DNA from 3 places in the Kitasatospora sp. NPDC092039 genome. Region 3 is predicted to be linked to each of the others. Evidence: riboswitches for the same ligand, from Rfam matches in the RefSeq annotation. Region 3 holds a riboswitch; each other region holds the start of a gene.

Region 1 (3,848 bases), on a different contig from region 3:
GGCGCCGGGACGAACGCCCGGCCGGACGACTCGGCGACCTCGCGCAGGAGTTCACGGCGGAACCCGTCGTTCTCCAGCGCGCCGTGCCAGGTCGTGCCCCAGACCGCGCCCACCCGGCAGCCGTCCAGGAACGGGGTGCCGCCCTCGACCGCCACCACCCCGTGGTGGATCTCGTAGCCCTCGACCCGCTGCCCGTACGCCTCGCCGACCGGCCGCGCCAGCACCTTCTCGGCGCCGAACCGCACCCGGGTCGGCAGCAGGCCGAGCCCGTCGACGGCGCCCGCCTTCGACTCGACCTCGTCCACGATGGAGTGCGCCAGCATCTGGTAGCCGCCGCAGACCCCGAGGACCGGCAGTCCGGCCGCCGCCCGTGCCTTCAGGGCCGGTTCCAGGCCGCGCTCGCGCAGCCAGGCGAGGTCCGCGACGGTGGCCCGGGTGCCGGGCAGCACCACCAGGTCGGCGTCGGCCAGCTCCTCCGGCCTGGTCGCCCAGCGGACCAGTACGCCCGGCTCCTGCGCGAGCGCGTCCAGGTCGGTGAAGTTGGACAGCCGGGGGAAGCGCACCACGGCCACCCGCAGCACGTCCGCGCCGAGCGGTCCGGGCCCGTCCGTCCGGTCGACCACCGTGGACAGGTCCAGCGAGTCCTCGGCGTCCAGCCAGAGCCCGGGCAGCATCGGCAGGGTGCCCAGCACCGGACGTCCGGTCAGCTCGTGCAGCATCTCCAGCCCGGGCGCCAGCAGCCGGGAGTCGCCGCGGAACTTGTTGACGAACCAGCCCGCCACGTGCCGCTGGTCCTCCGCCGACAGCAGCGCCAGCGTCCCGTACATCGCGGCGAAGACCCCGCCGCGGTCGATGTCCCCGACCACCACCACCGGCAGGGCGGCGGCCGTGGCCAGGCCCATGTTGGCGATGTCGCGGTCGCGCAGGTTGATCTCGGCCGGCGAGCCCGCGCCCTCGCAGACCACCACGTCGTAGCGGCGGCGCAGGTCGGCCAGGCACTCCAGGGCGCGCTCCAGCAGGACGGGCTTGCGCTCGCGGTAGTCCAGCGCGCCCACCTCGGCCACCGGCCGGCCGAGCAGCACCACCTGGCTGCGGCCGTCCGCGCCGGGCTTGAGCAGCACCGGGTTCATCGCCGCCTCCGGCTCCACCCGGGCGGCCTGCGCCTGCATCGCCTGGGCGCGGCCGATCTCGGCGCCGTCGGCGGTGACGAAGGAGTTGAGCGACATGTTCTGCGCCTTGAACGGCGCGACCCGCACGCCCTGGCGGGCGAGCCAACGGCAGATCCCGGCCGTCACCACGCTCTTGCCCGCGTCCGAGGTCGTCCCCGCGACCAGCAGCGCGTTCGTCATGCCCGCCCCCTCCTGCTCAGCAGCGTCCGCAGCAGGACGTGCCCCGCGACCGTCGTACCCAGCGCCAGTGCGCCCACCCGCCGGGAGAGCGCGCAGGCCCGTTCGATGTCGTCCACCGTGACCGGGCGCAGCTCCGCGCCCAGCACCGGCCGGTCCTCCACCCTCCCCCAGGCTTCGCCCGGGGGGCCTCCCATGCCGTACCGCAGCGTCCCGCCCAGCCGCACGCCCACCGCGCCGGCGAACGCCGCCTCGGCCTGGCCCGCGTTCGGGCTCGGGTGAGCGGAGCCGTCGCGCCGCCAGACCCGCCAGGCGGTCCGGGGTTCGGGCGCGGCGGCCACCGTCAGCAGCGCCGTGAGCCGGGCGCCGGGCCAGCCCGCCAGGTCGTCCAGCCGGGCCGAGGCCCAGCCGAACCGGGCGTAGCGCGGCGAGCGGTGGCCCACCATGGCGTCCAGGGTGTTCACGGCGCGGAAGGCCAGCAGTCCGGGGGTGCCGGCCAGGGTGCCCCAGGCCAGCGCGTTCACCACGGCGTCGGCGGTGTTCTCGGCCACCGACTCGACCACGGCCCGGGCGATCTGCTGCCCGTCCAGCGCGCTCGGGTCCCGCCCGCACAGGTGCGGCAGCCGCTCCCGGGCGGCCGCGAGGTCGCCCGCGGCGAGCGAGCGGCCGATGGTGCGCGCCTCCCGGGTCAGCGAGGTGCCGCCGAGCACGGTCCAGGTCGCGGCCGCCGCCAGCGCGGCCCGGCCCAGCGGGCGCCGGCCCACCGTACGGTCCAGGGCGAGCGCGCCCGCCGCGACCGCGCCCACGCACAGCGCCGTGTAGCCGGCGCCGGCGGCGCGGCCGTCGCGCCACAGCCGGCGCTCCAGCCGGGTCGCGGCGCTGCCGAAGACGGCCACCGGGTGGCCCCGGCGGGGGTCGGCGAAGCGGGTGTCGGCGGCGTAGCCCGCGGCGGCGCCGAGCGCGAACGCGGCGGCGCGGGTCAGCGGGCGCGGAGCGGCGGAGGCGGTGGGCGGGGTCATCGGCCGCACGGCGGAAGGCAGCTCGGAGTCCGGCCGGGCGGGGCAGCCTGCATCGCGTGCGTGTCCTCACTCAGGGTCCGCGCCCTGGATCGACGTGACGGGGGCGAGAGTCTCCTGGCTTCCGGGTCGAACGCACTCCCGGAGCCTTCCAGCGGCCGTCGACGGCCCGCCGTGGCGATGTTCCGAGCGTGCTCCCCGGTGACAGTGGCGGGACCGCGCCGGACTTCCACCGGCTTCCTCTCCATGCCTCCGTTTGGCCCCAGGATCCCATCACGGGGCCGAACCGGGAGTCAACCGAGGTCACGGAGGGGTTGGTCACACGCCGGCCCGCTGACACCCCGTGGGATCGCCCGGCACCGGCAGGCGCCGACAGCGGCACCGGCCCGGGCGGTCGCCCTCCCGACCGTCCCCTCCTCGGGTCCGCCCGACCGCCGCCCGGGCGACCCGGACGGCCCATCCGGGTGGCCGCCCGGGCGGGGTGCCGGTGAACTGGTGCTCGAACACCGTCCGGTCCGAGAGCAACAGAGCGGGGAGCGATATGCGTTGGGGAACCGCCGCCGTCGTGGCGGCCGCCGCGGTCGGAGCCACCGCGGCCGGGGCCGCCGTGCTGGTGATCGGCCGTCGGGCCTCCGAGCGGATGGTCCGTCCGGCGCCCGCCGTCCAGGAGTCGGCGCCGGTGGTGGTCCGCGGCCTCGCCCCCGGCCGGGTCACCTTCACCCGCGGCCCCGCGAGCCTGCGCCCCGGCCGCTGGGCGGTCGAGTGGGCGGACGGCGGGCACGCGGTGGTCGAGGAGGTCCTGCACGGCGACGAACGGGGCGTCACCCGTCGGCTGGTCCGCGCCGACCGGGGCACCCTCGCCCCCGGCACCGAAGTCCGCTTCACCCCCCGGGTCCACCTCGGCGACCCCTCCGAGGCGCTCGGCCTGGCCTTCGCCGACACCGCCGCCGACGGCGAGCTCGGCGCGCTGCCCGCCTGGCGGCTCCACGGCAAGCGCGGCACCTGGGTGATCCTGGTGCACGGCCCCGAGGCCGACCGCCAGCAGACCCTCCCGGTGCTCCCCGTGCTCGACCGGCTCGGCCTGCCCGCCCTCGCCGTCACCTACCGCGGTGACCGGGGCGCCCCCGACTCCCCGGACGGGCTCAGCCACTTCGGCGAGACCGAGTGGCGCGACGTCGAGTCGGCGGTCCGGCTGGCGCTCGACAGCGGCGCGGGCAAGGTGATCCTGTACGGCTGGTCCCTCGGCGCGACCATGGTCCTGCAGACCGCGGCCCGCTCCGTCTGGTCGCACGCCGTCCGGGGCCTGATCCTCGACTCGCCGGTGCTCGACCTCCCGGCCTCCGCCCGCCGGGACGCCGCCCGGGCCGGTTTCCGGGGCGTCGCCGCCGAGCTGGGCGCCCTCGCCGCCGAGGGTCGCACCGGCGTCGACCTCGCGGACTTCGCCCGCCTCGCCGAAGGCGCCGACCTACGGGTGCCCACCCTCGTC
Region 2 (3,848 bases), on a different contig from region 3:
TGGACACCTGCGGCTCGATGCACTCGTACACGCCGGCGATGGAGGCGATGGTCGCGGTCGGCGCGATGGCCAGCAGAAGCGAGTTGCGCAGGCCGGTCTCGGCGATCCGGGCGCGCAGCGCCGTCCAGCGGTCGGCCCACTGCGGGGCGGCGCTCGGGAAGTGGTCGATGTGCAGCTCGCCGCGGGCGGCGCGGGTCTCGCCGTACGCCTCGTGGCGGCCCAGCTGCTCGGCCAGGTCGGCGGAGCGCTCGTAGGCGGTGAGCATGATGCGCTCGGCGATCAGCGTGGACAGCTGCTTCGCCTCGGCGGAGTCGAAGTCGATCCGCAGCTGGAAGAAGACGTCCTGGAGGCCCATCACGCCCAGGCCGACCGGCCGCCAGCGGGAGTTGGACGTCCCGGCCTCGGTGGTCGGGTAGAAGTTGATGTCCACCACGCGGTCGAGGAAGGTGACGGCGGTGCGCACGGTGGCGTCCAGCCGCTCCCAGTCCATGGCGCCGAGCAGGTCGGCGGCCGAGGCGCCGGAGGCCACGTGGGCGCCCAGGTTAACCGAGCCCAGGTTGCAGACGGCGGTCTCGGAGTCGTCCGTGACCTCCAGGATCTCGGTGCACAGGTTGGAGGAGTGCACCGTGCGGCCCGGCAGCGCGGTCTGGTTGGCGGCGCGGTTGGAGGCGTCCTTGAAGGTCATCCAGCCGTTGCCGGTCTGCGCCAGGGTCCGCATCATGCGGGCGTACAGGGTCTGCGCCGGGATGGTGCGCACGGCCTTGCCGGCCTGCTCGGCCTTGCGGTACGCCTCGTCGAAGTCGGCGCCCCACAGGTCGACCAGCTCGGGCACGTCGGCCGGCGAGAACAGCGACCAGTCCTCGTCGGCGTTGACCCGGCGCATGAACTCGTCCGGGATCCAGTGCGCCAGGTTGAGGTTGTGGGTGCGGCGGGCCTCTTCGCCGGTGTTGTCGCGGAGCTCCAGGAACTCCTCGATGTCGGCGTGCCAGGTCTCCAGGTAGACGCAGGCCGCGCCCTTGCGGCGGCCGCCCTGGTTGACGGCGGCGACCGAGGAGTCGAGGGTGCGCAGGAACGGCACGATGCCGTTGGACTTGCCGTTGGTGCCGCGGATCAGGCTGCCGCGCGAGCGGATGCGCGAGTAGGACAGGCCGATGCCGCCGGCGTGCTTGGAGAGGCGGGCGATCTGCGCGTAGCGGTTGTAGATCGAGTCCAGGTTGTCCAGCGGCGAGTCGAGCAGGTAGCAGCTCGACATCTGGGGGTGCCGGGTGCCGGAGTTGAAGAGCGTCGGCGAGGAGGTCAGGTACTCCAGGCGGCTCATCAGGCCGTACAGCTCGGCCACCTCGCGCACCGACTGCTCGCTGTCGCCGACCGCCAGGCCGCAGGCGACGCGCAGCAGGAAGTGCTGCGGGGTCTCGATCACCTTGCGGGTGATCGGGTGGCGCAGCAGGTAGCGGGACTGCACGGTGCGCAGGCCGAAGTACTCGAAGCGGTCGTCGCCCGCGGGGTCGACCAGCGCGTCCAGGGCGGCGGCGTGCTTGGCGACGAAGGCCGCGGTGGTGTCGCCGATCAGGCCCTCGGCGTGGCCGACGGCGATCGAGGCGGAGAAGGACGTCGAGCCCTGGCTGTTCGCCTCGTCGACGATCTCCAGGGCGAGCAGGCGGGCGGCCAGCTTCGAGTACTGGGGGTCCTCGGCGATCATCGACGCGGCGGCGTCCACGGCCAGCCCGCGGAGTTCGGCGAAGTCCGAGCCGGCGTGGCGGCCGCGCAGCGCGGCGGCGGCGACGTGGCCGGGGTCGACCTCGGTGAGGTCGGTGCTGCGGTCGGTGAGCAGCCGCAGCAGGGCGCCGCCGGGGTCGGAGACCGTCGGGTCGGTGAAGGCGGTACCGGAGCCCTGGGCGGGCAGGGTGGCTGAGGCAGCGGTGGTCAAGGCGCTCTCTCCTGGCGGCGATCGGCGGCGGTGATCGGGGGCCACCGGGCCGATCGGGGCAGGGGAGCACGGCACGAACGCAGACGGCGTCGCGCGACGGTGACTCCCCGGCCCGCCCGCGAGGCCCGGAGGGGTAATGCTCGTGCCGGCGCGGCCTCTGCGGGAGGGCCGTGGCGCACGCCGTCGGCAGGTACTCGGACTCGCGGGCACGGCTGCTGGAGCCGCCCGCACACCGCTGCGGGGCAGTCCCGGATTCGCACCGGGTTCCCCTGCATCGACAGCAGGAGTGAGCATACATGTAGTGCCGCCGGACTGCGGTGGCACCATATGTTGTGGCTGTCGTGTCGCGGGTGCGGATGTGGCGGGCGCCCGGTCAGTGCTTGAGATAGACCTTGTACGTACTCGAATCACCGGTCGGCGAGGTGAATTGGGCGATCAGCCGGTAGTGCCCGGCGTCGGCCAGGGCCGCGCTCAGGGCCCGGTCGGTGGCCCTCGGCGCGGTGCTGTCGAGGACGACCATGGTGAACCAGCCGTCGCGGATGGCGGCCACGCTGCCGTCGTCCCCGTGGTGCTGGACCCCGGCGCCGTCGCGGTACTCCGTACCGGCCCGCGCGGAGACCCACTGCTCGGGCCTGGAGACGCTCCCCAGGTAGTACTCGGCGAGTCCGTCGACCTCGGTGAGGTAGCGGCCCTGGGGCTCCGTGTGGACCCGCAGGACGGCCAGCAGGCGGCCGGAGTCGGGCCCGTTCTGGTAGCGCAGGGCGGACTGCTCCAGGCCGAGGGCGAGCAGGGCGACCCAGACCAGGATGCCCAGCTGGGGGTGGCGGAAGTGGGCGCCGACCAGCCGGGTCAGGCCGACCCCGGCGAGCGGGGCGGCGAGCAGCATGCCGTAGCCGAGGTGGCGGAACAGCGCGCCGGAGGTGCCGGTCCACAGGTGGGCGGCGGGCACGAGCAGGGCGGTGACGGTCAGCACGGCACCGAGCAGGGCCCGTTGGCCCCGGGTGGTGGGGACGGGGTCCTTCTCGGCCGCGTCGTGCTCGTTCATCTGCTCGCGGCGCGCGTAGGCGATGGTGCCGGCCACCGCGAGGACGGTGAACAGGCCGGCCCACTGGAGCGTGCCGAGCAGGATCGAGCCGGCCGAGCCGGGGGCATTGCCCTGCGAGGGCGACCACCCGGCGACCCGGCCGAGCGTTCCGTACGGGAGCAGCAGGACGAGGGTGCCGGCGCCCGTCAGCAGCGCGCGCAGGGCGGCCGGGCCGGCCCGGTGCCGCGGCCGGGCGCAGGCGAAGGCGAGGGCGACCAGGGCCGGGACGGCGAAGGCCGCGGAGTAGGCCACGGCGCAGGCCAGCGCCGCGGGTGGGGCGGCGAGCAGGGCCAGGGCCGGGTGGCGGCGGGCGGTGAACACCGTGGTCCAGGCCGCGAGGGCGACCAGCAGCACGGCGAGGGACTCGGGCGCGGCGTAGAAGCCGACCACGACGGTGGACTGGAGGACGGCGTACACGCCGATGGCGCAGATGGCGACCCGCTCGTTGAACAGCCGCCGGGTCAGCGAGTACAGCAGCACCGTGGTGAGCAGCGCGAAGCCGAGGCTGAGCAGCCGGGTGCCCCAGATGCCGCTGGCGTCGGCGGCGGCGCCCGCCAGCGGCGGGTAGAGCCAGGGCGAGCCGTGCACCCGGTCGACCAGGTCGGTGGTGACCGGGGTGCCGTGCATCAGGTTGGCCAGCTGCTGGCGACCGGCGACCATGGCGGCGGCCTCGTCGGGGTGGGCGGCGGCCAGCAGGCGCAGCGAGAGCGCGGCCTGGACGGCCAGGACGGCGCCCAGCAGGCCGCGGGCGATCCAGCGGCGGCGGGGGCTGGTGCCCGGGTCCCAGCCGATCGCGGGGACCTGCGGGATGGTGTACGGGGCCAGTTCGATGCCGTC
Region 3 (3,848 bases):
CCGCGTTCGGGACCGCCCAGCTCTCCCGGCTCGTCGACGACATGTTCCTCACGATGTACGCCGCTCGGGGCGTCGGCCTCGCCGCCAACCAGATCGGCGTCGACCTGCACGTGTTCGTCTACGACTGCCCCGACAGCGACGGGATCCGCCACGTCGGGCACATCGTCAACCCGGTGCTCGACGATCCCGCCGGGCCCCGCAGTCTCGTCGAGGCGAGCGAGGGCTGCCTGTCCGTTCCCGGGCCCCGCCGGGAGCTGGGCCGCGCCGACCACACCGTCGTACGCGGTGTCGACAAGGACGGGAACCCGCTGGTGCTCGAAGGCACCGGGTACTTCGCCCGTTGCCTCCAGCACGAGACCGATCACCTCGACGGCATGCTCTACATGGACCGCCTGTCCGCCCGCGACCGCCGCACGGCGCTCGCCGAGTCCGCGGAGCAGCGCGAACGGGTCCTCGCCGAGCGTCTCGCCCGCGCCGAGCAGATGGGAGCTGCTCACGCCGTGGAGTGACCGGAAGAGCGGCGGTGATCTGCTCGCCGGTCGGCCGACGTCCCGCTTGCCCGGTCCCGTGGAACGGCGGCCGGGCAGCGCACGCGATCGTGAGGAACGCTGTTCGGGCGCCCTGCCGTCACCCGGGCGGTGCGGTGAAGCGGTACCCGGAGTCGATCAGCGCGGGCAGGAACCCGGTGAGGGCCGACACCGTCTGCGAACGGTCCCCGCCACCGTCGTGGGTCAGCACGATCGCCCCCGGCCTCAGCTCCTTCATGAGCCGCCTGGCGATCACGTCCGTTCCGGGCTCCGCCCAGTCCCGCGGGTCGACCGACCAGCCCATCGACCGCATCCCCAGCTCGGCACAGACCCTGAGCGTCGTGGCGGACCAGTCCCCGCCCGGGGCCCGGAACCAGGTGGGGGCCTTGCCGGTGATCCCGGCGAGGAGTTCGGACGTCTGCCCGAGCTCTTCGCGGACCTTCGCCTCGGCAAGGCTGCGCAGGTTCGGATGGCTCCAGGAGTGGTTGGCGATGTGGTGCCCACGACCCGCGATCTCCCGTACCAGCCCGGGGTGTTCGGCCCCGTTCTCACCGATCAGGAAGAACGTCGCCCGGATGCCGTGCTTCTCCAGGAGGGCCAGGACGGCCGGGGTGTACCTCGGGTGGGGGCCGTCGTCGATGGTGATGGCCACCACCTTGCGGCCGGCATCGAGCTCGTTCACCGGCCGGCTCTCCGCCGCCGTGGGGATCCGCGGCGCGGTGGGCGAGCCCGTGGCGGCGACGGTGGCGGCGTCGCCCGGCGCGGCCGCCGAAGTGCGGGACGTCTCCGGCGCTGCCGGGGCCGACGGCCCAGGAGGCGCCTCGCCCGCATTGTCGGCGGTCGGCCTGGCGCTGCTTTCCTCGGCCCGGAAGGAGGTTCGGCCGCACCCGGCGGCCAGGAACGACAGCCCGGCCGTCGCCAGCAGTGCTCTTCGTGAGGTGATGTGACGATACGACAGCATCTCGTATGCGTCCCCCGCCGGGATCGTCCTACTCGACGACGACCCCGGCGGGGGTACGGCACCACCCGGATGGGGCCGGGAGCACGACCACCGGTCCTCCGAGTCGCTTCGATCAGTCGGAGCCGGCCGCCGTCCGGCGAGCCCGGCGCTCTCGGGCAGCGCGCTCGCGACGCTGGTCGGCCGGGCCCCCCGGCGCCAGGGGCGGCACCCGGTGCGGCTGCCCCTGCGCGTCGACAGCGACGAACACCAGCTGCGCCGTCGCGACCCTGGTCACCGGACCGGTGAGGTTCCACCGTTCCGCCGTGACCACCACTGAGACGTCCATCGAGGTACGCCCTGCGTGATCGACCCGGGCGCGGACCGTCAGGAGGTCACCGGCCCGGACGGGAGCGAGGAAGGACATCTCCTCCACCGACACGGTGACCGCGGGCACGCCAGCGTGACGGCCGGCGGCAGCGGCTGCGGCGTCGTCGATCAGCTTCATCACCACGCCGCCGTGCACCGTGCCGTAGAGGTTGGTGTCGTGCTCGCTCATGATGTGGGCGAGGGTGACCGCCGAGTCCGCCGGCGTGCGGGAGACGGCCGGGTATGTCGTCACTCCGCCGTCACCGCCCCCGCGGCTGCCGGGGCGGCGGTCCGCTTCCCGGCCGCCCCCATGACGGCATGCCGGTGTGAACGGGCCTCGGGCCCGGGGGCGGCGCACCGAGTGATGTGCTCCACAGAACTCTCCTTCGCGAGTTCGCGGACCGGGGCGCGCGGAGGAGCACGAGGAGGACGGCTACGTCACCTCCTGCCGTCGCCCGCCCACGGGGTCACGGTGAGACCGCGGACCCCTGCGGTCCGCGGGCAGCGGCAGGTCTTCGGACTCGCGGGCACGGCCACCCTGATTCCAGGGCGGACATCTACTGGCCGTCGCTTCCCAGGCCCGGCCGGGCCCAGTGCGTATGACGGCGGTCGTTCCCACTCACCGCTGCGGGGCAGTCCCGGATTCCCACCGGGTTCCCTCTTGCGACGCGCCTGCCTGGCGGACAGGGCGAACCGACTGCGCGGGCCACTCTACGTCGGCCACCGGGGCGGGTGCCGCGCTCCGGCCGCGTATCCGAAGGTGCGGACGGACCGCGGGGCCGGGTTCAGGGCCGACCCGCGGTGGACTCCCGGACGTTCAGCGCCCAGTCGTGGCGCCGGACGACGCCGGGCTCGGCCGCACCTGACAGCAGGTCGCCGAGGAGGGTGGCGCAGGCGCGCCCGTACTCCGCGGCCCGCAGGTCGACGGCCGTCACCTGCGGACTGGAGCCGCGCGCCGCCGCGCCGTCCACGCAGGCGGCCACCAGCAGGCCGGTCCCCGTCCGCAGGCCCGCGTGCGCCGCGGCCGCGAGCACGCCGGGCACCGCGCCGTCGGGGGCGCACACCACCGCGTCCAGGCCCGGGACCCGGGCGATCAGGTCCGCGGTGGCGGCCTCGGCCTCGGCCGGGGTGGCCGCGAACGGGACCGTCCGCACGACCACCTCGACGCCCTGCCGCCGGCTCCAGTCGTCGGCGGCGGCCCGCAGTGCCGCGGCCCAGTCGGAGCCCGGGCCGGGGGCGAGCAGGGCGGGGCGGCGGGCGCCGCGCGCGGCGAGGTGGTCCAGCAGGGCGGCCAGCGAGGCGGCGTTGTCGCACACCACGGCGCCGCTCGGCGCGACGCCTCCGCCGAGGTAGCGCTCGCCGGTCACGACCGGCACGCCCGCGTTCAGCAGGTCCGGGACGGAGGGGTCGTCAACCTCGGGGTCGATCACCAGCAGGCCGTCGACCCGGGAGGAGAGCCCCTCGCCGGACGCCGTACCGGGGGCCAGCAGGACCAGGTCCAGCCCGTCCTCCCTCGCCCGCTCGACCGCGCCGAACGCCAGGTTCATGTAGTAGTCCAGGCGTGTCCCGGTGCGCGGCAGGTAGAGGCCGATCGCGCCGGTGCTGGCCCGACGCAGGCTGCGCGCCGCGGTGTTCGGCCGGTAGCCGAGTTCCCGAGCCAGATCCCGGACGCGCTCGCGCGTGCTCTCGGAGACCCGGCCGGAGCCGCCGAGTGCGTTGGAGACGGTGCTCTTGGACACCCCGGCCGCCCGGGCTACGTCGATCAGGGTCACGGGGCGGCTGGTCACAGCCCGGAAGTCTAGACGCAGCCCTGCGTCGATCTCCCGCTCCGGTTCGCCATGCCTTGCTGGAACGTTCCAGCAATGCTTAGGGTGCACCTGCTGGAACGTTCCAGCAGAAGCGCCCGACGAATAACGTGACCAGTGCGACTGGGCGCACGACGGACGCGCGCGATCGGCCCGGCGCCCGGCGGTTCGCACGTTCCGACCTGACCGACCAGGAGACACCCGCATGAC

The links. A riboswitch is a leader RNA that binds a small molecule or an ion and turns the genes downstream of it on or off. The one in region 3 is predicted to bind cobalamin.
Region 1: another riboswitch for cobalamin. It lies ahead of ACIQI7_RS19125 (cobalamin biosynthesis protein); the one in region 3 lies ahead of ACIQI7_RS15365 (acyl-CoA thioesterase).
Region 2: another riboswitch for cobalamin. It lies ahead of ACIQI7_RS17815 (ribonucleoside-diphosphate reductase subunit alpha); the one in region 3 lies ahead of ACIQI7_RS15365 (acyl-CoA thioesterase).

The regions. Positions count from the first base shown of each region.
Region 1 is NZ_JBIVSD010000009.1:74,732-78,579, reverse strand. It holds gene ACIQI7_RS19130 (cobyric acid synthase) at 1-1,349, opposite strand, end outside; gene ACIQI7_RS19125 (cobalamin biosynthesis protein) at 1,346-2,365, opposite strand; cobalamin riboswitch at 2,473-2,606, opposite strand; gene ACIQI7_RS19120 (alpha/beta hydrolase family protein) at 2,904-3,848, shown strand, end outside.
Region 2 is NZ_JBIVSD010000008.1:95,161-99,008, forward strand. It holds gene ACIQI7_RS17815 (ribonucleoside-diphosphate reductase subunit alpha) at 1-1,903, opposite strand, end outside; cobalamin riboswitch at 2,095-2,254, opposite strand; gene ACIQI7_RS17820 (glycosyltransferase family 39 protein) at 2,301-3,848, opposite strand, start outside.
Region 3 is NZ_JBIVSD010000006.1:340,301-344,148, reverse strand. It holds gene def (peptide deformylase) at 1-509, shown strand, start outside; gene ACIQI7_RS15370 (polysaccharide deacetylase family protein) at 628-1,209, opposite strand; gene ACIQI7_RS15365 (acyl-CoA thioesterase) at 1,601-2,086, opposite strand; cobalamin riboswitch at 2,343-2,496, opposite strand; gene ACIQI7_RS15360 (LacI family DNA-binding transcriptional regulator) at 2,619-3,620, opposite strand; gene ACIQI7_RS15355 (amidase) at 3,844-3,848, shown strand, end outside.